Regions from separate parts of the Nocardia sp. CA-135398 genome, predicted to be linked through region 3. Evidence: riboswitches for the same ligand, from Rfam matches in the RefSeq annotation. Region 3 holds a riboswitch; each other region holds the start of a gene.
The links. Region 3 has a riboswitch for S-adenosylmethionine ahead of metX (homoserine O-acetyltransferase MetX). Riboswitches for the same ligand answer to the same signal wherever they lie in the genome.
Positions count from the first base shown of each region.

Region 1: another riboswitch for S-adenosylmethionine. It lies ahead of ACQP1T_RS28345 (amino acid ABC transporter permease); the one in region 3 lies ahead of metX (homoserine O-acetyltransferase MetX).
Region 2: another riboswitch for S-adenosylmethionine. It lies ahead of ACQP1T_RS02480 (aminotransferase class V-fold PLP-dependent enzyme); the one in region 3 lies ahead of metX (homoserine O-acetyltransferase MetX).
Region 4: another riboswitch for S-adenosylmethionine. It lies ahead of ACQP1T_RS03165 (rhodanese-like domain-containing protein); the one in region 3 lies ahead of metX (homoserine O-acetyltransferase MetX).

Region 1 is NZ_CP192084.1:6,406,387-6,412,341, forward strand. Features, by position in the region: gene ACQP1T_RS28335 (glycosyltransferase) at 1-380, shown strand, start outside; gene ACQP1T_RS28340 (hypothetical protein) at 424-1,134, opposite strand; SAM riboswitch class I at 1,457-1,550, shown strand; gene ACQP1T_RS28345 (amino acid ABC transporter permease) at 1,561-2,586, shown strand; gene ACQP1T_RS28350 (amino acid ABC transporter ATP-binding protein) at 2,583-3,356, shown strand; gene ACQP1T_RS28355 (ABC transporter substrate-binding protein) at 3,376-4,350, shown strand; gene ACQP1T_RS28360 (LLM class flavin-dependent oxidoreductase) at 4,355-5,491, shown strand; gene ACQP1T_RS28365 (ABC transporter substrate-binding protein) at 5,488-5,955, shown strand, end outside.
Region 2 is NZ_CP192084.1:563,480-569,434, reverse strand. Features, by position in the region: gene ACQP1T_RS02505 (MDR family MFS transporter) at 1-520, opposite strand, end outside; gene ACQP1T_RS02500 (MarR family winged helix-turn-helix transcriptional regulator) at 517-1,023, opposite strand; gene ACQP1T_RS02495 (crotonase/enoyl-CoA hydratase family protein) at 1,113-1,934, opposite strand; gene ACQP1T_RS02490 (YbaK/EbsC family protein) at 2,097-2,570, shown strand; gene ACQP1T_RS02485 (flavin reductase family protein) at 2,672-3,223, shown strand; gene ACQP1T_RS02480 (aminotransferase class V-fold PLP-dependent enzyme) at 3,389-4,711, opposite strand; SAM riboswitch class IV at 4,758-4,871, opposite strand; gene ACQP1T_RS02475 (LysE family translocator) at 4,985-5,620, shown strand; gene ACQP1T_RS02470 (DHA2 family efflux MFS transporter permease subunit) at 5,661-5,955, opposite strand, start outside.
Region 3 is NZ_CP192084.1:7,705,117-7,711,071, forward strand. Features, by position in the region: gene ACQP1T_RS34360 (MFS transporter) at 1-331, opposite strand, end outside; gene ACQP1T_RS34365 (NADP-dependent isocitrate dehydrogenase) at 740-1,957, opposite strand; gene ACQP1T_RS34370 (MFS transporter) at 2,247-3,740, opposite strand; gene ACQP1T_RS34375 (TetR family transcriptional regulator) at 3,873-4,616, shown strand; SAM riboswitch class IV at 4,660-4,770, shown strand; gene metX (homoserine O-acetyltransferase MetX) at 5,010-5,955, shown strand, end outside.
Region 4 is NZ_CP192084.1:692,682-698,636, forward strand. Features, by position in the region: partial or broken gene ACQP1T_RS03155 (MerR family DNA-binding transcriptional regulator) at 1-33, shown strand, start outside; gene ACQP1T_RS03160 (O-succinylhomoserine sulfhydrylase) at 51-1,265, opposite strand; gene ACQP1T_RS03165 (rhodanese-like domain-containing protein) at 1,262-1,678, opposite strand; SAM riboswitch class IV at 1,693-1,808, opposite strand; gene ACQP1T_RS03170 (Rv0361 family membrane protein) at 1,874-2,329, opposite strand; gene ACQP1T_RS03175 (FAD-dependent oxidoreductase) at 2,634-4,022, shown strand; gene ACQP1T_RS03180 (amidohydrolase family protein) at 4,147-5,013, shown strand; gene ACQP1T_RS03185 (DUF456 domain-containing protein) at 5,134-5,616, opposite strand; gene ACQP1T_RS03190 (SDR family NAD(P)-dependent oxidoreductase) at 5,747-5,955, shown strand, end outside.

The DNA.
Region 1 (5,955 bases), 1.3 Mb from region 3:
GCACCCGAATGTACCGCGGCGCAGCCGAACTGGAGGACGGCTACAGCCGCTGGCTGTGGTCCGCCTACGGCGGTAGGACAACCGGCGGTGCGGCAGTGGGAGCTGTTGCGGCACTGGCCTACTGGGTGCCCCCACTGGCTGCGATCGGTGGCCGAGGTTCGGTACGCACCGCCGGTCTCATCGGTTACAGCGCCGCAGTCGCCAGCCGCCTCCTCGCGCGCTCACTGGAACGCGGCACCACGACCCGCACGGACATCCTCGCGGCCCTGGCACATCCACTCTCCATCGACGCCTACCTCCGCCTCTGGACCCGCTCCCGCCGCGCCCACCACCACAACACCTTGACCTGGAAGGCCCGCCCCCTCACACCCACCCGCTGATCAAGATCAGGTGGAATCCATGGCGGCATCGGCCGAGACGTAGTCAGCGCACCGAGGTGAGTCCTATCGTCGGGAGGAAGAAGCAGGACTTGCCGCCGTTGTCGACGGTTCCGAAGACCGCGGCGAGTACCGTGCCGGATCCGGTGTCGACCGGAACCGCGCGTACCCCGCCGACCGGGAAGGCGGCGAAGAAGTCTTGGATGGCACGTTCGGCCAGTGGCCTTATCTCGGTCGGGGTTTCGGCGGGCACCATCGTGCGGACCACATCGGGGATCGATCCCATGGCGGTGACGCCACTGCGGCCATTGGCCAGGTTGACCCAGGCGACATTCATGCCCGTGGCGTTGGTGCCGTCCGGGCCGAGGCCGTAGGGGACGAAGGTGAACATGACTTGCCCCGCCTTGACGGCGGCCGGGTCGAGGCCCGGAATGGCCACCGTAGCTTTCGGCCACGGGCCGGGCACCGCCCCCGCAACGGCGGGGACCAGACCGAGGCTGCCGGTGGCCGAGCAGAACGGCGCGACGGCGGGATATAGGAACGGGTCGATGCCGAAGGTGCGCAGCGCCTCGACAACGGTTCGGTAAGCGGCCAACAGATCACCGGGCGCGGCCTGGGCAGGCGGGGAGGTCGCGGCCGGAACAGCTGGTTCGGGCATCGGCGCCGGACCGGCGGCGGCGATGCCGGGGGAGAGAGCCAGCGCGACCGAACCGGTCGCGATGGCGGTTAGCGTCGTCAGACGGCGCAGCAGGGTCACGGCGAACCTCCTCATCGTCGGGCACGAATCGAGGTCCGAGAGTACTCCGGCAAACCTTCGCAACAGCGGCTATTTCGGCGAGCGACACGGTCGTGCCGCGCGCCGCCGCGGCAAACCACAGCGGGGCAATCCGGACGAACAGCGCGCGCAGAACCATATCCGAAATGCCACGATCCACTGCACAACCGGGCCAATAGTGCCTGCTCATGGCCATGTAAACAAGGTCTGCGCTCAGGCTGATTCGTACCCTTGTGCCGGACTTCGCCTGCTTCGCATGATATTTCGGCTAGACCCATTGACCGACCCGTGCTCGGCGTCGGACACACCATCCAGAGCGACCGAGAGACCTGGCTCATCGACGTCGCAGCAACCCCCCGGTCACCGGGTGCGGGTGCTTCCGCCGGGAACGATGGAGGAACCGGAACCATGAGCGCGTCCGTCGCATCCGATACTCCGGTATCGGATGTACCGATACCGGGTGCCCACACACCCGATGCCGCCGCATCGGGTGCACCCGCCGCTACCGCAGGCATCACCGATGCACCCGCGATCGCCAGGTCCTGGCACCCGTGGCGCTGGGTGGTCAGTGCCATCGCACTGGTACTGCTCGCACAATTCATCCACGGACTGGCCACCAACCCCGGCTGGGATTGGTCGACGTTCGCCAAGTACTTCACCGCGAAATCGGTGCTGTCGGCGCTGAAGGTCACCTTGGAGCTGACCCTGTGGGGTACGGCACTGGGATTCCTGATCGGCACGGCATTGGCGATCGCCCGGCTGTCGAATAATCCGGTGCTGCGGGTGATCTCGTGGGTCTATATCTGGGCGTTCCGCTCGATTCCGCTGATCGTGCAGTTGCTGTTCTGGTTCAACATCGCCTACCTGTACAACACGATTTCGCTCGGAATCCCATTCGGCCCTTCCTTTCTCACCTTCGAGGTGAACGGGGTGATCAGCGGGTTCACCGCGGCGGTCATCGGACTCGCATTGCATCAGGCGGCGTATGCGGCCGAGATCATCCGGGCCGGATACATTTCGGTCGATCCGGGGCAGCTGGAAGCGGCCGCGGCGCTGGGCATTCCACGGGTGCGCCAGTTCCGCACGGTCATCGTCCCGCAGGCCATGCGCTCGATTCTGCCGAATGCGACCAATGAGGTGATCAGCCTGTTCAAGGGCACCTCGATCGTGTCGGTCATGGCGATCGCGGAACTGTTCTACCAGGTCCAGGTGATCTACGGGCGCAACGGCCGGGTGGTGCCACTGCTCATGGTGGCCACCGTCTGGTACATCGTGCTGACCACGATTCTGTCGGTGGTGCAGTTCTATATCGAACGCCACTACGCCAAGGGCGCGCACCGCACGCCGCCACCGACACCGGTGCAGAGGGTGTGGCGCAGGCTACGCGAAATCGCCGAAGTCGGTTCCGCCGCACCGCGCGGGGCAACCCGATGAGCGCGCCGGTGGCGGCGGCAGTCGAAGTGCGCGGCGTGCGAAAGTCCTACGGCGGCACCGACGTACTGGCTGGCATCGACCTGACCGTGCGCGCCGGTGAAGTGGTCACCGTGATCGGACCGTCCGGCTCCGGCAAGTCGACGCTGCTGCGGGTGGTCAATCACCTGGAGCCGCTGGATGCGGGCACCGTGCACATCGACGGCGAGTTGATCGGATATCGGCTGCGCCGCAATAAGTTGCACGCGCTGTCGGACCGCGAAGTGCGCAAGCAGCGCTCGCATATCGGCTTCGTCTTCCAGCAGTTCAATCTCTTCCCGCATCTGACGGTGCTCGACAATGTCACGCTCGCACCGATTTCCGCGCAGGGCCGCCCGCGTGCGGAAATCGAGACCGAGGCACGGGAATTGCTCGCGCGGGTCGGCATCGGCGAACTGAGCGACGCCTATCCGCGGCGGCTGTCCGGCGGTCAACAGCAGCGCGTGGCCATCGCGCGCGCGTTGGCACTGCGACCGCCGGTGATCCTCTTCGACGAACCCACCTCCGCATTGGATCCGGAACTCGTCGGCGAAGTCCTCGATGTGATCCGCGATCTCGCCGACGGCGGGACCGCACTGGTGATCGTCACCCACGAAATCGGTTTCGCCCGTGAGGTCGCCGACACCGTCGTATTCCTCGACGGCGGCGTGGTCGTCGAACAAGGTCCGCCCGCCGACGTACTGGACAACCCGCAACACCCGCGCACCCGCGCATTTCTGTCCCGAGTCCGCTGAGCGCGGTGCGCGCTCCCCGATGAACAGGTATTCGATGAAGCTCTCTGCCCTGGTCGGCCTGGCCGCCACGGTCGCCTTGCTGGCCACCGGCTGCGGCACCGATCCGGACGCGGAAAACTCCGCGCAGCCCGCCGGTTCGATCACCTTCGACCTCTCCCCCGGTCAGTCCGGCCGGATCCACGCGCCCAAGGTCGACGCCATTGCCGCCGAACTGCCGCAGGCCATTCGGGATCGCGGCACGCTGGTTGTCACCGGATCCGGCGGTGCCGCACCGCCTTTGCGGTTCTACGCCACCGACGATAAGACCATTGTCGGGTCCGAGGTCGATTTCGCCTCACTCGTCGCCGATATCCTCGGGCTGAAACTCGTTGCGCAGGTGGCCGATTGGTCGCAGAACTTCGTGCGGGTCGACTCCGGCGAGGCCGATGTCTTCATCTCCAACGTCACCGTGACCGAGGAGCGCAAGGAGAAATACGACTTCGCCACCTACCGCAATGACACCGTCGCGCTGGAGATCCCCAAGCAGAGCACGCTGGAATACAAGGATCGTAAGAGCCTGGCGGGCAAGCGGATCGGCGTCGGCAGCGGTACCAATCAGGAGCAGCTGCTGGTCAAGTGGAACGAGCAGAATATCGCCGAGGGCCTGCGCCCGATCGATATCGCCTACTTCCAGCAGGTCACCGACTATTACCTGGCGCTGGCCTCACAGCGCCTGGACGGCTACATCGGCCCGAACCCGTCCGCGATCTATCACAGCAGCACGGCGAATCAGACCAAGATCGTCGCGACCTTCTCCGGCGCCGGTGACACATTGCAGGGCGAGATCGGTGTGCTCACCAAGAAGGACAACGGGCTGATCGGCCCCATCAACAAGGCCATCAACAACGCCATCCAGACCGGCACCTACCAGCAGGTCATCGATCGCTGGGGGTTGCGGACCGAGACCGTGCCGAGTTCGCGGATCAATCCGCCCGGCCTACCGAAGAAGTCGTGAACGCATGAAGTTCCTGCTGTTCACCCTCGTCACCCGGGTGCCGGATCCGCATACCGGTCGGCTGCCCGAGACCAGGGACCGACTACTCGATGTCATCGGCCAGGCTCGCATCGCCGAGGAACTCGGCTACGACGGCTTCGCCGTCGGTGAGCGGCACGAGGATCCGTTCCTCTCGGCCGCACCGCCGGTGATCCTGTCCCATATCGCCGCGGTCACCGCGCGGATCAGTCTTTTCACCGCCGTCACCACGCTGAGTCTGTTGGACCCGGTGCGCGCGTTCGAGGACTATTCGACGCTGGACAATCTCTCCGGCGGCCGCCTCGAACTGATCATCGGTAAAGGCAACGGTGCGGCGCAGGCGAAGCTGTATCACGTCACCGCCGAGGACCAGTGGGATCGCAATCGCGAAGGCTACGAACTGTTCCGGGCGCTGTGGGACAGCGACACCGTGACCTGGTCGGGCCGATTCCGGCCGGAGCTGATCGAGGCCAAGGCGCTGCCGCGGCCATGGCAGCCGCGTATTCGCATCTGGCACGGCAGCGCGACCAGCCGCGATTCGGTGGAACTCGCCGCGCGCCACGGTGATCCGCTGTTCTCGGCGAATGTCACCAATCCGATCGAACCGTATGCCGAACTGGTGCGCCACTATCGGGAGCGTTGGGAGCACTACGGGCACGATCCGGCCGAGGCCCTGGTCGGCGCGGGCACCGCGGGATTTCATGTGGCGCGCACGTCACAGGAGGCACTCGACGTGTATCGCCCGATCTTCGAGGCTCGACTCGGGTTGGCGCGCAAGCTCGGGCTGCCGATCGTCTTCGAGACGCTCGACGATTTCGTCGCGCGCAGTTCGGCGCTGGTCGGCAGCCCGGAGCAGGTGATCGACAAGGTGGGGCGCCAGCATGAGGCCTTGGGGCACGAGGTGATCCATCTGTCCGCCGAACGCGACGGCCGCGGCGAGTCGCAACATCGCGCCAGCCTCGAACTCTTCCAGGCCGAAGTCGCACCCGAACTACGCCGACGCATTCCGAGCCGACCACTGGCCACCGCTCCGAACGGTCGCGCCACCGCACGTCCCATCGAATACGACATCGATTCCCGCGGCGAACTCGTCCGCACCGAAACATCTGGAGTACCACAGTGATCCGTCCCCGCCACCGAATCGCGGCCGTGGCCGCCGCCGTCACCGCGGCCGCGAGTCTCGCCGCCTGCGGCAGTGATTCGGCTACCGGCGGCGCCGACGCGGGTCCGCCACAACCGGGCGGCACCCTGCGCTATGGCCTTTCGCAGGCGCCGACGTGCTCGGATCCGGCGCAGTCCGGCACCAATCAGACGCTGTATGTGACCCGCCAGATCGTGGATTCGCTGACCGATCAGGATCCGAAGACCGGTGAGATCAAGCCGTGGCTGGCCAAGAGCTGGGAGATCTCCCCCGACGCGAAGGTGTTCACCTTCCATCTCGCCGACGGTGTCACCTTCAGCGACGGCACCCCGCTCACCGCGGATTCGGTGCGCAACACCTTCGATTCGGTGATCAAACTGGGCGGGGCCAAGGCGCCGCTCGGCTCCAGCTATCTGACCAACTACGTCGGCACCACCGCGGTCGAC
Region 2 (5,955 bases), 1.5 Mb from region 3:
CGAGAATGGTGTCCTGACCGGCGAATACACCGCCGAGCACCGGTCCGATCACACTGGAGGTGCCGAATACCGCGAGGAAGTAGCCCTGGTACTTGGCGCGCTCGCGGGGGCTGACGATATCGCCGAGGATGGTCAGCGCCAGCGACATCAGGCCGCCCGCCCCGAGTCCCTGGAAGGCGCGGAACGCCGCGAGCTCGTACATCGACTGCGCCAGCGTGCACAGCAGCGAACCGACCACGAAGATCGAGATCGCGGCCATGAAGAAGGGCTTGCGGCCGAACATATCGGACAACTTGCCGTAGAGCGGTGTCGCGAGTGTCGCGGTGATCAGGTAGGCGGTGGTCGCCCAGGCCTGCATCGAATAGCCGTCGAGATCATCGGCGATGGTGCGGATCGCGGTGGACACGATCGTCTGGTCGAGCGCCGCGAGCAGCATGCCGAGCAGCAGACCACTCATGATGGTCAGGATCTGTCTGTGGGTGAAACCCGTGGGCTCCGCCACGGTGGCCGGTGCGGTCACGACTCGTTCTCCGTCTCGAGGTCGAATAGGTGCTGGTCCTTGCGGATGGCCGCGATCATGGCGGGCTTGGCCCGCTCGTAGTCGTCGACGAATTGCCGCAGCAGTTCGGCGAACGCGGCCCGGTCCTGCGACGTCCAGGCCGCCATGACGCGGGTCAGGTTCTCGTGCCTGCGCCTGCGGATCCGCTCGGCGACCTCACGACCCCGCTCGGTGACGGCGAGCACGGTGGCGCGACCGTCGTTGCGATCGGCCTGCCGTTCCACCAAACGCCGGTCGACGAGGTGGGCGATATGCCGACTGACCGTCGACGCATCCGAATGGACCGCGTCGGCGAGTGCTCCCGAGCGCATCGGTCCGTCACAGAGCAGCCGGAACAGAATCGCGAACGCCGCGGGATCCACGCCATCCTTGCTCCGCATCTGCGCCGCGGTCCGCTCCCGGATTCGTTGCAGCCGGGTGAGCTGCATCGCGATCGCGTCGACCGACCGCTCGTCCTCATCCACTCGACTCACCTTTACTTGCGTCAATCAATTAGTTGCGTGATACAAGTATGTGCGCGAGCCAACGGCTGGGGCAAGCGAATATGCGGCCTTTACCGGCCCTTGAACTCCGGGGCGCGCTTCTCGAACACCGACTGAATGGCCTCCGTCAGATCCTCGGACGGCAGGAATGCCGAATTCCACGCGGAGACATAGCGCAGCCCGGCGGCCACCTGATCCTTGGTGCGCTGCTCGAGCACATCCTTCGCGCCCTGCACCACCAGCGGCGGATTCGCGGCGATCTCGCGCGCGACGGCGTGCGCCGCGTCCAATACCGCTTCCTGATCGGCGAACACGTCGTTGACCAGGCCGATCTTCTCGGCACGCGCCGCGTCGATGTCCTTACCGGTGTAGGCGAGTTCGCGCAGGCGCCCCTCGCCGATTATGCCGGGCAGCCGGTGCAGCGATCCGATATCGGCGACGATCGCGACCTTCGCCTCGCGCAGGCTGAACTTCGCGTCCGCACTCGCATAGCGGATATCGGCGGCGGCGATCAGATCCAGCCCGCCGCCGATGCACCAGCCCGAGACCGCGGCGATGACCGGCTTGCGGCAATCGGCCACCGCGGTCACCGCGGCCTGCATGCGGCGCACCTCGTGCAGGAAGTCGGTGCGCGGCGCGGCCAGCGCCTTGTCGGCCAGCAGCGGGCCGAACATGCCTGCCATCGCGGGCAGGTCGAGTCCGTAGGAGAAATGTTTCCCGGAACCGGTGAGCACAATGGAACGGACCTCGGGATCGGCATCCAGTCCCCGGAAAATTTCCGGCAGCTCCCGCCAGAAATCCGGACCCATGGCATTGCCCTTGCCGGGCCCGGTCAGCGTGACCTGCGCGATGTGATCCTTGGTTTCAACGGTGAAAGCCTGCCAATCAGTCATTCGTTCAGCGTAAAGCAGATGTGCGCATGCCAGCCGACCAGTCCGTCCGCGCGCAAATGCTGTGCAAAGCCAGTGCGCCGCACTGGTTCTCCCGTCCGGCCCGCCGACCACTGACTGAGAACTCGACCGGCACACGGCCCGCAATCGCTCTACTCTGGTTCCATGCGCAGGTCGCTTCCACCAGTCGCATGCCGGGTCGCAGATACCCTGATCGCCCGCGGCCACCACGGTGTCATCGTCACTCAGCCCGCCCCCACGCCCACCGCCGCCGATGCCGCACGGGCACTCGGGGTCGATGTGGGCGCCATCACAAAATCACTGGTGTTCCTCTTGGACGACGATCCGGTGCTGCTGCTGGTCTCCGGTGCACACCAGGTCGACCTCGGACGCACCGGCGAACGGCTGGAAGGCACGCTCACCCGCGCACCCGCCGAGATGGTGCAGGAGGTGACCGGACAGCCCATCGGCGGCATCGCACCAGTCGGCCATCCCACCAACCTGCCGACCTGGGTGGATAACGCGCTATCCACACACCGGGAGGTCTGGGCCGCGGGCGGACATCCGAATACCGTGTTCCGCACCTCGTTTCGCGAACTCGTACGGATCACCGCCGGGCTTCCGATCGATGTGGATTGAACGCGATTCGGACACCCGGCGTAGTTTCGTCATGTGAGCTCGCGAACCATCAACACGGCACCAACGGTCGCAGCGAAGCCGAGCGCTAGCGAGGCACAGCTGTGACCGAAGCTCAACCCCCCGCCACGGACCTCCAGATTCCCGATGATCTGAGCGGTATCACCGCCGAGCTGTACCGCGCTTCGATGCGGCACTATCCGGCGGGCGTCACCGTTGTCACGCTGGGCTCCGCGAACGGCCCGGTCGGCTTTACCGCGACCTCCTTCGCATCGCTGTCCCTGGAACCCCCACTCGTCTCCTTCAACATCGCCCACACCTCGTCGAGCCTGACGGCACTGCAGGCGGCGGACTCCGTCGTGGTGCATTTCCTCGGCGAACACCAGCACGATCTGGCCAAGCGCTTCGCGCGGACCGCCGATCAACGCTTCAGCGATCGCTCACTGTGGACCACCCTGGACACCGGCGAGCCCGTGCTGCACGGCACGCCCATCTGGATCCGCGCCACCATCCAACAGCTGATCCCCATCGGTGACCACACCCTCGTCGTCGGTCTGGTCACCCGGGTCCACGACAACACCGACGAACAGCCCAGCGCCGCACCGCTGCTCTACTACCGCGGCCGCTACTACCGCCCGACCTCGCTCGAAGACTGAACGCGGACATATTCGCCTGCGCGGCAACGCTATAGATCGCGGGATGAGCCGGTGCGCGCCTCGATGTGGAAGATGTCGCCCGTCCGCAGTATCGGAGCTGGGGATTCGCCCGGTCGATCAGCACGCGTCAGCCGGACGCTGCCCGTCGAGCCCGAGGGGCTCCGCCTAGCCGAACGAGCAGGGTGCCGCGCCGTCGGTGGAGGCGGGGTGGGCGAAGGGGCGGGTTTCGGGGGTCGGGTTCCAGAGTCCGTCGGTGCTGGCGTAATTCCACGACGCACCCTTGTCGACCAGGGTGGCGATGGCCTCGACCAGGCGGTCCACGTCGGCGGAGCTGGTGCCGAGGCCGATGCTGGCGCGCAGGGCGCCGTCGAGGCCGAGGCGGGCGAGCAGCGGGTGGGCGCAGAAGCGGCCGTCGCGAATGCCGATGCCGTGTTCGGCGGAGAGGTAGGCGGCTACGTGGCCGGGGACGAATCCGTCCAGGGTGAAGGCGACAATGCCGACGGTGTCCGGGCTGTCGTCCCAGATGCGCAGCAGGTTGACGCCCGGAATCTCGGACAGCCCGGCGCGCAGGCGATCGGCGAGCGTTTGCTCGTGCGCGGCAAGGGTTTTCGGATCGATCGCGCACAGTGCGTCACATGCGGCGGCGAGTGCGGCCGCACCAAGGACATTCGGTGAACCGGCCTCGTGCCGCTGCGGCGCCGCTGCCCATTCCGCGTTGGTGGTGGTGACCTCGCGAACCGCCCCGCCGCCCGCCAGATACGGTTCGGCGGCATCGAGCCAATCCCGGCGTCCGACAAGCACTCCCGCGCCGAACGGTGCGTAGAGCTTGTGGCCGGAGCATGCGAGGTAGTCGATTCCGGTGGCGCGCAGGCTGATTCGGCGATGCGGCGCAAGCTGCGCGGCATCGACCAGGATGCGGGCGCCACACTGGTGCGCGATGGTGGCCAGGCGCTCCAGCGGCAGCACCTCACCGGTTACGTTGGACGCACCGGTGACGGCGAGCAATGCCGCTGGCTTACTGCACAATTCGGCGATCAGCTGACGGATCGTCTCCTCGACGGTCGCCGCGGCCCTGACGACGCGGCGGCCGTGCCGGGTCCACGGCAGGAAGTTCGCATGATGTTCGATATCCAGCACCACGGTGTCGCCGGGCACACATGCGGCGAGCAGATTCAACGAATCGGTGGTGTTGCGGGTGAATACGACGACCTGATCGTCGGCGGCGTCGAGAAAGCGGGTGACCGAACCGCGCGCGGCCTCGTAGCACTCGGTGGAGATCCGCGAGGCGTAACCGGCACCGCGGTGCACACTCGCGTAGTACGGCAGCAGCTGCTGCACCCGATCGGTGACCTGCGCCAACGCCGGTGCGCTAGCGGCGTAGTCGAAGTTCGTGTAGGTGGTCGTTCCGCCCTGGACGAGCGGCACCTGAAGGTCGTCGCCGGAGACCCGAGCGAGGGCGGCACAGGTTTTATCGATTGCAGCGGTCATCACAAAATCCCATCGGCTGTGGGACCCGAAATCTGGTGATCATCCGAGTCCGCGCTTGCCGCATCCGGTCTGGCTGCGGCCTGGTCGTCACCCGGAGCACCCCACCGCGGAGGAGGGTTGCCGACCAGCTAGCCGGGGCTTGATGCTGGTACTCATGACCTGAACCGAGACTGACAGATGCCCCGCCGCTCTGTCAACCGCACCGCAACTGCATACACATGCAGCTGAATAAATAACCTTGCAATGCCGAGTGATGTGCGGTCTGATCGAGAGGTGACGCCTTCCCTGCTGCTCAGCTTTGTCGGCCTGTGCATTCTGCTGTCGATTACGCCCGGCCCGGATTCGTTCCTGGTGCTGCGATTCTCGATCGTGGACGCGCGACCCGGCATTGCCGCGGCGATCGGCTCGGCATTGGGCGGGATCGTGTGGGCCGTCGTGGTCGCGGCTGGCGTCGCCGCCCTACTGGAACAGTCCGCGACGGCCTACCGGACGCTCAAGATCATCGGCGGAATCTATTTGGTGTACTTGGGAATTCGCGCGCTGATCGATCACCGCAAGCAGCGCGGGGCTGATACCACCGCACCGTCCGGACAGTCGGCCACGGAGGCCCCGCCCTCGATTCGCTCGGCATTCGCCGCGGGCGTGGTGTCGTGCATGTTCAACCCGAAGGTCGGACTGTTCTACCTGGCGGTACTGCCGCAATTCCTCACCGACGTCACGTTCCTGAACACCCTCGCGCTCGGCGCCATCGAATGCTGCATTGCCGCCGTCGAGATGATCCTGCTCGCCATGCTGGCCTCCCGGGCCGTTGCGATGTTGCGCCGCCCCCGGATTCGCGATCGGCTCGAGCAGATCAGCGCGGCCATCCTCGCCGCGCTCGGCATCGGCACCGCCGCCTCGGCCGCGTAAGGATGCGCCTGGTCGGTAACCGCCGACCAGGCGCGAAGCATCACAAACTCGGCTGAATCTCCTTGCGCCACAGCAATAGTGACGCGATGAACGAGACGACCGACGCGGCGGTGAGCCACCAGAACGCCTGCCGGAATCCGGCATCCACCGGCAATCCGGCAGCGGCCGCGCGATACAGCACCACGGCGAGCAATGCCGCTCCGATCGAACCGCCGACCCGTTGCAGAATATTCACGAACGACGCCGCATCCGGCAGCTGTTCGGGCCGCACCGACGCGTAGGCCGCGGCAACGATCGGCACCCCGGTCAATCCGGTCGCCACCCCGCGGATCAAC
Region 3 (5,955 bases):
CCAGCGACGCGACACCGAAGTACGCGCCGTGCGGCAGGCCCGATAAGAACCGCGCGATGACCAGAGTTTCGAATGTGGGCGCGATAACCGTCGCCGCATTTCCGATGGTGAACGCCACCATCAGGGCGACTAGCAGACGTTTGCGCGGCACCCGTGCGGCCAGTGCGGCGATCAGCGGAGCGCCGACGACAACACCGAGCGCATAGGCCGATACGGCATGCCCTGCCGTCGGCTCGGACACGCTCATGGCGCTCGCGATATCGGGCAGCAAACCCATGGTGACGAATTCGGTTGTGCCGATTCCGAATCCACCGAGGGCCAGCGCCAGCATCGCCGGAATATGCCAGTCCGTCCGCTCGGCCTCGGCACGTGCGGGACTCTGCGTTGCTACGGAACTGGTCACAACTTCATGTAACCGTCCGGCGACCGCCGACGCTTCCCGAGCAAGCGTGAGTTCCCCCACGTCAGCATCGAGAAATCGAAAGTCTCACCCGCATACCGCACATTTCGGGCACCGGATGGCAACCGCTGCTCGATTCCCGCACAGGACACCGCGATCCGAGGCTTCGCATCGCCGATACAGGCGTCAAGTGACCCCCGGGTCGCGAAACAGTGCGGGCACCCGTACCACCGACCCTTTCGAGCGACCTGCAAGCAGTCGCTAGCGGTGTGGTGCGGGTGCCCGTATGTCGCGCCCGGCGCTGGCTCTTGCCCAGCGCCGGGTATTCAGTTCACCCCGTCAGCGCAGGGCGCGGGCCAGGTTGGCGTCGAGCGCACCGAGGAACTCCTCGGTGGTCAGGTAGCCCTGATCGCCGCCGACGAGCAGCGCCAGGTCCTTGGTCATCTGGCCGCCCTCGACGGTCTTGATGACGACGTCCTCGAGCGTCTGCGCGAAGCCGATTACCTCGGGGGTGTTGTCCAGCTTGCCGCGGTGCTCGAGGCCGCGGGTCCAGGCGAAGATCGACGCGATCGGGTTGGTCGAGGTCGGCTTGCCCTGCTGGTGCTGGCGGTAGTGCCGGGTAACGGTGCCGTGCGCGGCTTCGGCCTCACAGGTCCGGCCGTCCGGAGTGAGCAGCACCGAGGTCATCAGGCCGAGCGAGCCGAAGCCCTGCGCCACGGTGTCGGACTGCACGTCGCCGTCGTAGTTCTTGCAGGCCCAGACGTAGCCGCCCTCCCACTTCATGGAGGAGGCGACCATATCGTCGATCAGGCGGTGCTCGTAGGTGAGGCCCGCCGCGTCGAACTGGGTCTTGAACTCGGCGTCGAACACCTCCTGGAAGGTGTCCTTGAACATGCCGTCGTAGGCCTTGAGGATGGTGTTCTTGGTCGACATGTAGACCGGGTAGTTCTGCTGCAGGCCGTAGTTGAACGAGGCCCGCGCGAAGTCCTCGATGGACTTCTTGAAGTTGTACATACCCATGACGACGCCGCCGTCCTCGGGCATCTTCACGACCTCGTGCACGATCGGCTCGCTGCCGTCCTCGGGGGTGAAGGTGAGGGTGACGGTGCCGCCCTGGAAGACCTTGAAGTCGGTGGCGCGGTACTGATCGCCGAACGCGTGACGGCCGATGATGATGGGCTTGGTCCAGCCGGGGACCAGACGCGGCACATTCGAGATGATGATCGGCGCGCGGAAGATGGTGCCACCGAGGATGTTGCGGATGGTGCCATTGGGCGAGCGCCACATCTTCTTCAGGCCGAATTCCTCGACCCGGGCCTCATCCGGAGTGATCGTGGCGCACTTGACGCCGACACCGTGCTCCTTGATCGCATTCGCGGCGTCGATCGTGACCTGGTCGTCTGTCTTGTCCCGATATTCGATGCCGAGGTCGTAGTACTCGAGGTTCACATCGAGATACGGGTGGATCAGCTTGTCCTTGATGAACTGCCAGATGATCCGGGTCATCTCGTCGCCGTCGAGTTCGACGACGGTGCCTTCAACCTTGATCTTGGACATGGATCTTCGTGTCCTCCTAGGATGGTGCCCTTATTGCACGGCCAGGCGAACACGCTTGTGAGCGGACCCCAGCTGTTCCAACAGACAACGTATATGTCCCGCGTTGTCCGCGAGACGAGTGGTGCAAACAAGACAAGCGTACTGCTGCCATTGACCTCACCGCGCGGGCAGCCCCCCATGTGAAGCCGCCCGAAATTGTTACCGACAAGTAGGTCGGCGGTGCCGACACCCTGCCGAAATAGCGATGTCCGGGCATCCCATCGGATACCCGGACATCGCTATTTCAGGATCAGATCGCGACCGGAATCCGGGCGTCCTCCTCGGATCCCTCGATCAGATTCTCCGGCTTGTCCCGAATCATCAACGCGATCACCGGAATTGCCGCGAGGAAGAATCCGGCGCCGACATAGAACGCCACGTCGTAGCTGTGGATCGAAGCGCGGGCCAGCAGATTGTCCATGGTCGGATTGTTCTGCGCGTAGGTCTTGGCCGTCTGCACCGAGATGGTGGTGAGCAGCGCGGTGCCGACCGCGCCGCCGACCTGCTGTGCCGCATTCAACAATGCACTGGCCACACCCGAGTCCGCTTCCTCGACCTGATGCAGCGCGACCGTCTGCATCCCGACGAACAGCGGGCCCATACCGAGCGCGATCAGCAACTGCGCGGGCAGCACGCTGACCGCGTAACCGTCGCCGTAGCCCAACTGCGCCAGCCACACCAGACCGAGCACGCCGAGCACGGCACCGACGACCATCAGCGGCCGCGGGCCCAGCTTCGGCAGCAGCGCACTGGTGACACCGGCCGAGATCGCGATGCCCGCCGGGAACGGCAGGAAGGCGAAGCCGGCCTTCAGCGACGAGTAGCCGAGGGTGATCTGGAAGTAGTAGCTCAGGAACAGGAACATCGCGAACATCGCGATCGGGATCAGCAGCGCGGCCAGGAAGGCGCCACCGCGGTTGATCTCACCCGGAATATGCAGCGGCAGCAACGGATTCGCCGAGCGACGCTCGATGGCGACGAAGGCGATCAGCAGCGCGACGCCGATGACGAGCAAGCCGAGGGTGCTGCCAGCCAGCCAGCCGTCCTCGGCGGCGCGGCTGAACCCGTACACGATGGCGATCAGACCGAGCGTCACGGTGACCGCACCGGGCACGTCGTAACCGCCGATGCGCGGTGTCGGCACATCCTTCAGCACGAATGCCAGCGCGCCGAGCAGCGCGAGCAGGGCGATCGGGGTGTTCACCAGCAGGCACCAGCGCCAGGAGGCGTATTCGGTCAGCGCGCCACCGGCGATCAGGCCGAGAGCCGCACCACCCGCGGAAATACCGGCGAAGACGCCGAAGGCGGTCGCGCGCTCCTTGGCCTCGGTGAAGGTCACCGAGAGCAGTGACAGCGCCGCGGGAGCCAGCAGAGCCGCGAACGCGCCCTGCAGCGCCCGTCCGGCGAACAGCTCCGCGCCGTTCTGCGCCAGACCGGCCACCGCCGACGCCCCGGCGAAGCCGACCAGGCCGACGATGAAGATCCGTCGCCGGCCGAGGTAGTCGGCCAGCCGTCCGCCGAGCAGCAGCAGACCGCCGAAGATCAGGGTGTAGGCGGTCAGCATCCACTGCCGATTGCCGTCGCTGATCTCGAGATCCTGTTGGGCGAAGGGCAGCGAGATGGTCACGATGGTGGCGTCGAGCACCACCATGAGCTGGGCCAAGGCGATCACCCCCAGGGCCCACCAGCGTGCCGAACTCGTTTGCTTCTCCAGAACTTCCACCGCTGTCGCAGTCTCGCTCACCTTGGTCTCCTAGTCCGAAGTTCGTGCAGCCATCCTGTCATCTACAGACATTTGTCGTCAAGAGAAAAATGTCGCACTCCGACATTTGACCGTTGAGGACACAAACCCGCCCGATTGCGATAGCATGGGGCCATGCTCGAGTCATCGACGCCGATCGGCGCGAGCGCCACAGCCGAGGACGCTGTGCGCGCCCCAGCGAATCCAGGGACCAGTGCGTCCGGCGGTCCGGGATTGCGCGAGCGCAAGAAGCAGCAGACCCGTTTGCGCATCATCGAGGTGGCACTCGACCTGTGCGACGCACAGGGATTCGACGCGACGACGGTCGAACAGATCGCCGACCGCGCGGATGTGTCCCCGCGCACGATCAACCGGTATTTCGACAGCAAAGAGGCCATCGTCCTCGGGCCGGTCAAGGATTTCGGACTGGCGATCGCCGAATGCCTGCGCGGACTCCCGGTCACCGGCAATGAGCTGCAATCGCTGCGCGAGGCCTTCTTGCAGGTCGTCGACCAGGCTGCGGCGAGTGTCGACGGACCGCTGTCATTCCGCCGCTTCCAGCAGATGCAGCGAATCCTGCGCAGCAGTCCGACGGTCAGCGCGCAGAGCATGGAACTGGCCGACGATAAAAACGCCGCGATCGCCGACGTGATCGCCGAGCGACTCGGCACCCAGCCCGACGCGCTGCCGGTGCGGCTGGTCGTCGGCGCCTGGCAGCTGATCGGCCATCTCAGCATGGAGTGCCAGAACTCGATCTTCGACGAGGAGGACACCGCCGCGGCCGCCGCCGAGGCCCGCAACGGATTCACCACATCGTTCGACGAATTCATGCGCGTGTGCACCGGGCGGCCCGCGACCGAGCCGGTGGAAACCCGGTAACGGATTTCAGTCGCCGCCCGCCCGCCGGTTACCATGTCCGTCAGGTCATGAGTGCCAGCGCGAAGCCCCGGCTTGCTGGACGGCAACCCTCCAGCAGCGGTGGGGTGCTCCGGGTGATGACCGGGCTCTCGATGGTCGAGGGCAAGCGCGCACTTCAGGAGGTTTTTCCGATGAGTTGTCGTCCGTCACCCGCACCCCGATAAGACCGCAGGCGAACAACCCTTTGGAGCACGATATGAGTGACCCCATCGCGTCCGCGGCCGGACTCCCGGTCTACCGGACCGCGGCCCGGTTCAGCCGGGTAGTTAACATCGGGGATGTGCGTTCCCTCGTGATTCCCCCGGCGTCGGCGACGCACTGTGCGCGGCGGGTCGGTTTCACGGCGGCGACGACGTGACTGTGACCGACCCTCGTACCGCGCGTTCCGCCACGGTGGCCCTGCCACCGCCGGACGGGAGGCTCGGCATCATCGCCATCGGGGATGTGCGGCTGGAGAGCGGCGCTGTCATCCCGGACGTTCATCTGGCCGTACAGCGCTGGGGCGAACTCTCCCCCGCACTGGACAATGTGGTGCTCGTCGAGCACGCGCTGACCGGCGATTCGCATGTCGTGGGGGTACCCGACGACATCCATCCGCTGCCCGGCTGGTGGGACGGCATGGTCGGGCCGGGCGCACCGGTGGATACCGACGAATGGTGCGTCGTCGCGACGAATGTGCTCGGCGGCTGCAAGGGCAGCACCGGCCCGTCGACGCTGGCGCCGGATGGAAAGCCTTGGGGCGCAAGGTTTCCGGAGATCTCGATCCGGGATCAGGTGACCGCGGAAGCGGCGCTGCTCGATCTGCTCGGCATCGAACGCCTGGCCGCCGTCGTCGGCGGTTCGATGGGCGGTATGCGAGTGCTGGAGTGGATGGTCGGCGCGCCGGAGCGGGTCGCATCCGCGCTGGTGCTCGCCGTCGGCGCACGCGCCACCGCCGACCAGATCGGCACGCAGACAACGCAAATCGCCGCCATCAAGGCCGATCCCGATTGGCAGGGCGGCGATTATCACGACACCGATCGCGCCCCGATGACCGGCATGGGCATCGCCCGCCGCATCGCGCACCTGACCTACCGCACCGAAAGCGAACTCGATCACCGCTTCGAGAACAACGCGCAGGGCGATGAGGATCCGCGCAACGGCGGCCGCTACGCGGTGCAGAGCTACCTGGATCACCAAGCCGAAAAGCTTTGCAGCCGTTTCGATCCCGCTACCTATGTGCTGCTGACCGAGGCGATGAACCGACACGATATCGGCCGCGGTCGCGGCGGCATCGCGGCCGCCCTCGCCGCCACCCCGG
Region 4 (5,955 bases), 1.7 Mb from region 3:
CACCGGTGCTACACCCGGGCCGATGTCCGGCGGCGTCGGTGACTCGAGCTCTAACTCAGCGCGAAGTCCAAGTCGCCCAGCAGATCCTCGACATCCTCCAGCCCCACTGAAATGCGCACGACGCCGTCGGATAGTCCGATGGTGGCGCGGCCTTCGGGGCCCATGGCGCGGTGGGTTGTGGTGGCCGGATGGGTGATGAGGGTTTTGGAGTCGCCGAGGTTGTTGGAGATATCGATGATGCGCAGACGGTTGAGGACCTCGAAGGCGCGCTTCTTGGCCTCGTCCTCGGGCGCGTTCAGTTCGAAGGTGACCACGGTGCCGCCGCCGCTCATCTGGCTGATCGCCAGGTCGTACTGCGGATGCGACTCCAGGTACGGGTAGCGCACCCATGAGACGGATTTGTTGCTCTCGAGGAACCGCGCGATGCGCAGTGCGGATTCGGTGGAATGACGCACCCGCAGCGGCATGGTCTCCAAACCCTTGAGCAGGGTCCACGCGTTGAACGGGCTCAGCGCCGGACCGGTATGGCGCATGAGGGTTTTCACCGGACCGTCGATGTAGTCCTGGGCGCCGAGGATCGCACCACCGAGCACCCGGCCCTGACCATCGATGTGCTTGGTGCCCGAATACACCAGCACATCGGCACCGAGGTCGAAACCGCGCTGCAGCAGCGGCGTGGCAAAGACGTTGTCCAGCACCACTTTCGCGCCCGCGGCATGCGCGAGTTCGGTCACCCGACGCACGTCGACCAGCGTCTGCATCGGGTTGGCCGGTGTCTCGAAGAACACGGCCTGGGTCGGCACCGAAAGCGCCTGCTCCCATTGATCCAGATCATCGCCGTCGACGAAGACCGTCTCCACACCCCAGCGCGGCAGAATCTCGTTGCACACCACGAAGCACGAGCCGAACAGGCTGCGCGCGGCCACGAGTCGGTCGCCCGCGCCCAAAAGCGCACCGAGCGCGGTGAATACGGCCGACATACCGCTCGCGGTCGCGAAACATGCTTCGGCGCCGTCGATCAGACGCAGCCGCTCCTCGAACATGGCGACCGTCGGGTTGCCGTAGCGGGAGTAGACGAAATGCTCGATATCGCCGGTGAACGCGGCCTCGGCCGCCTCGGCGCTCTCATAGACGAAACCGGAGGACAGATACAGCGCCTCGGCGGTTTCCTCGAATCCCGAGCGACGCAGCCCACCTCGCACACCGAGCGTGGCGGGACCGACGCCTTCGGGCAGCGGCTTGTCGAACGCACCACCGGTGATCATGACTGCCGCCACGGCAGGCCGATGGCGCGCCAGCCGGAGCCGCCACGATGTCCGAACTCGTCGATCGGGCCTTCGAAGCCCTCCAGCACATTGAACGACGGGGCGATACCAGCCCCGGTCGCGGCCACGGCCGCACCGACGGAACGCTGTCCGGAGCGACAGAGGAAGACGACCGGCGCCGCCGGATCGCGACCCTCCAGCGCCTTGCTCAGCTGCTCGACGAACTCACCGTTGCGGGCGCCGTTGCTGTCCACCCATTCGATCAGCACCGTCGGCCGGTCGATCGAACTCGTATCCGGCACACCGACGAAGCGCCATTCGGCCTCGGTGCGCACGTCTACCAAGACGGCTTCGGGATTGTCCTGCAACAACTCCCACGCCTGCTGTGGGGTGATGTCACCGGCATATGTCATGCGATCCTCCTGTGAATCCACGCTTGCCGCACCTGGGATTGGGTCGCGGCCAGGTCGTCACCCGGAGCACCCCACCGCGGAGGAGGGTTGCCGACCAGTCAGCCGGGGCTTGGCACTGGTACTCATGACCTGAAAATGAGATTGCCTGGGCAGGGGCCGCCATGTCAAACCCCATTTCGCGTCGCGCATAAGCAATCAACCGCAGACGATCCAGCGGTCTTGTGAGCGGATCAGATTCCAGGTCGCCGGGGTCTCCCGCCCATCGACCGCGATGGTCACCGTCGCCTTGGCCTTATCGCCGTCGACGATCGCGTTCTCAATCTTGGTTACCTTGATCGACTTTCCGGCGGCGGCCCCACCGAACTGACCGGCGAGCGGCGTCTTGCTCTCGTCGAATCCCGAACAGGCCACGCCAGGCGGCGGCGTGTTGTCGGTGGTGGTGCGGGCCTCCGCGTAGCGCTGCACCGCCGCCGCGATCTTGTCCGATTCTGTGACATTTTTCTCAGCTGGCGAGAGCACCGCACCGAGCACGATCGCGAGCAGCACGACAGCCGCGAAGACGGCCGCCGCGATGAACGGCACCATGGAGCGACGATCGGTCTGATCGACCACGATTACGGGTTCTTCATCGGTGCCCTGCTGCTCTGTCATGAGTCGATCATCCCTGGTGGGCGGTGGTATCAGGCATTCGGCCCCGATACCGGCGACGCGCGGATTCGATAGAAGCGCGCAGAGCGGGTAGTCACGGTAGGTGGGCCGGGTAGCAAACACCCGGTGTACGCACCGCCGCGGGGCGCGTGCTGTGCCACCGATAGAATCGCGAGACTGCGGCCTGCTGTCATAGCCGAGATGGCCGCCTGTTCGCATCGGCAGATGCGATCGAGAGGGTGCGTCAAGTTAGCCTAAGCTAAGACTGACGCCGTTAATTGTTTCGACCATAAGGGTGCGCGTAAAGATGACCGAAGACAGTGCAGCGACTCGCCCGCTTCGCATCGCGATCGTGGGCGCGGGACCGGCCGGTATCTACGCCGCCGACGCGTTGATGAAGTCCGATGCCGAGGTGAGCATCGACCTGTACGAGCGCATGCCCGCGCCGTTCGGGTTGATCCGCTACGGCGTCGCGCCGGACCATCCGCGCATCAAGGGCATCATCACCGCCCTGCACAAGGTGCTGGACAAGCCGCAGGTCCGCCTGCTCGGCAATATCGACTACGGCACCGACATCACCCTCGACGATCTGCGCACGTTCTATGACGCGGTGATCTTCTCCACCGGCGCCAACGCCGACCGCGCGCTGCCGATCCCGGGCATCGACCTGGATGGCAGCTACGGCGCCGCGGACTTCGTCTCCTGGTACGACGGCCATCCGGACGTGCCGCGCACCTGGCCGCTGGAGGCGGAGAAGGTCGCGGTCCTCGGCGTCGGCAATGTCGCGCTCGACGTGGCGCGCGTGCTGGCCAAGACCGGCGACGAACTGCTGCCGACCGAGATCCCGCCGAACGTCTACAACGGACTGAAGGCCAATAAGGCGATCGAGGTGCACGTCTTCGGTCGCCGCGGCCCGGCGCAGGCCAAGTTCACCCCGCTCGAGCTGCGCGAACTCGACCATTCCCCGACCATCGAGGTCATCGTCGATCCCGAGGACATCGACTACGACGAGGGCTCCGAGGCCGCGCGTCGGCACTCCAAGCAGGTCGACATGATCGCCAACACCCTGGAGCAGTGGGCCATCCGCGATGTCGGCAACCGCCCGCACAAGCTGTTCCTGCACTTCTTCGAATCCCCATCCGAGATCCTCGGTGAGGACGGCAGGGTCGTGGGTCTGCGCACCGAGCGCACCCAGCTCGACGGCACCGGCAATGTCAAGGGCACCGGCGTATTCAAGGACTGGGACGTCCAGGCCGTCTACCGCGCCGTCGGCTACCTGTCGCAGAACCTCACCAATCTGCCGTTCGACGATCAGGCCGGTGTCGTCCCGAACGAGGCCGGACGCGTCCTCGCCGACGAGGACGCCGACGGTGCGGACCGCTACCTGCCCGCCACCTACGTCACCGGCTGGATCAAGCGCGGTCCGGTCGGCCTGATCGGCCACACCAAGGGCGACGCCAACGAGACCGTGGCCTGCCTGCTCGACGACAGTGTGAACTTCACCCCGGCCGCCGAGCCGGAACTGGATGCCGTCACCGAATTCCTCGAGGGCAAGGGCATCCCGTTCACCACCTGGCAGGGCTGGTACCGCCTCGACGCGCACGAGCGCGCCCTCGGCGAGCCGGAGGGCCGCGAGCGCGTCAAGGTCGTCGAGCGCGAGGACATGCTGCGCGCCAGCGAGCCGCACAAGGTCTAGTGCGAATGCCGCAGGGGGTGAGCGTCACCTCCTGTGGTACTCGACAAACCGACACGGCCGCGGCCGCGCGAAATCTGTCGGGTCCGCGGCAGCGGAAATTCCGTCCCTGAGGCATTCTGTACAAGTGTTCGATGCCCATCTCCACATCTTCGACCCGCGGTTCCCGCTGGCCGAGAACCAGGGCTACCTGCCCGACCCGTTCACCATCGCCGATTATCGAAAGCGCATGTCGCGCTTCGATGTCGGCGGCGGCGCCGTGGTCAGCGGATCCTTCCAAGGCACCGATCAGACCTACCTGAAAGCGGCGCTCGCGGAGCTCGGCGAGGGATGGGTCGGCGTCACGGCGCTGGACCCGGACGCCACCGACGAAGAGATCATCGAACTCGACCGGATCGGGGTGCGCGGGCTGCGGTTCAATGTCAAGCGCGCGGCTGCCGATATCACCGCGATGACGCTGCAGGCATTGCGTGCGCACGACCTCGTCGGCTGGCATGTCGAGGTGTATATCGACGGCACCATGCTCACCTCGATGGAGCCGGTGATCTCGAAGCTGCCGGTGCTCTCCATCGACCACCTCGGCATGTCCGAGGAGGGTCTGCCCTATCTGCTGGATCTGGTGGATCGCGGGGCGCGGGTCAAGGCGACCGGTTTCGGGCGCGTGCAGATGAAGGTGTCCGATACGCTGCGCCGGATCCACGCGGTCAATCCCGAGGCGCTGATGTTCGGTACCGATCTGCCCGGCACCCGGGCGGGACGGCCGTTCCAGGATTCCGATGTCGATCTGATCTGCGATGTGGTCGGCACCGATATGTTCAAGGTGCTGGAGGACAATGCGCGGGCGTTCTATCGACTTCCCGCCCGCGAACGTGCGATTCCGGTCGATCCGATGCCGACGCTGCCGATCCACCGCACCGAACAGCCGACGCTGCCGCTGCGGCGCGATCAGCTACCGGAACCAGCGGATACGATTCCGTTCCCGATCATCGAGTGAGCGGTGGACCGGGGGCACAGCGTGTGACGAGGGTGCTCGCCGACGTCGCCGGCTAGCCGCGACAGACTGCCCGTCCGCGCACACCCGCGATCGCCGACGTTGTGCCGCCAATGCTGACGATCAGGCGATGATCGCGCCGATGACCCACACGCCCGTGGCCAACAGCGCGCCGAAGAGCTCGATCAGCATCGACAATCCGACCCCCTCGAGCGCATGAACCGTTGCCTGCCAAGCGGGTTGGTTGTCGCGGAGCCGCTGCAGCTCCGAAAGGTATACGCCCAGAACGAATCCCACGAACAACCCGACCACCGGGATGAGGAAAAAGCCCACGATGCCGAAGATCGCGCCGACGAACAGCGCGCGATTGGATACGCCCGCATCCTTCATCTTCCGCCCCGGCCAGGTGTATTTGATGACGCCGGACAGCACCAAGAAGGCTGTGCTGATGGCGAATACGATCCACGCCGTCGTGCCCCCGGTCATGAACGCCCACACGGCGATGGCCCCGAAGATCAAGATGGCGCCCGGCAGTATCGGGACGATGATCCCGACCAGGCCGACCAGAATTACCAGGCCGACAACGACCTCACCCCAAGCTGACACTGCCGGTCCTCCGCTTTCCGCGTCTTGTCACGCCTGCCAGGATTCTGGCCCACTGCCATGAATTTTCCGGTCTTTGTGACGCCGCTCACAGGTTGTCACAGGGCGGGCGGGAGCGGACGTCTCAGTGGGCATGACGAACACAGAACAGACCACAGTGTTGATCACCGGAGCCAACAAGGGGCTCGGTCTCGAAGCGGCGCGGCGGCTCGGGGAACAGGGGTGGATGGTCTTCCTCGGTTCGCGCGACGAAGCTCGGGGACAGGCCGCCGCGGACAAACTCGCCGCTGATGGGGTGAAGGTAGTCGTGGTCCCGTTGGACGTGACCTCGGACGAGTCGGT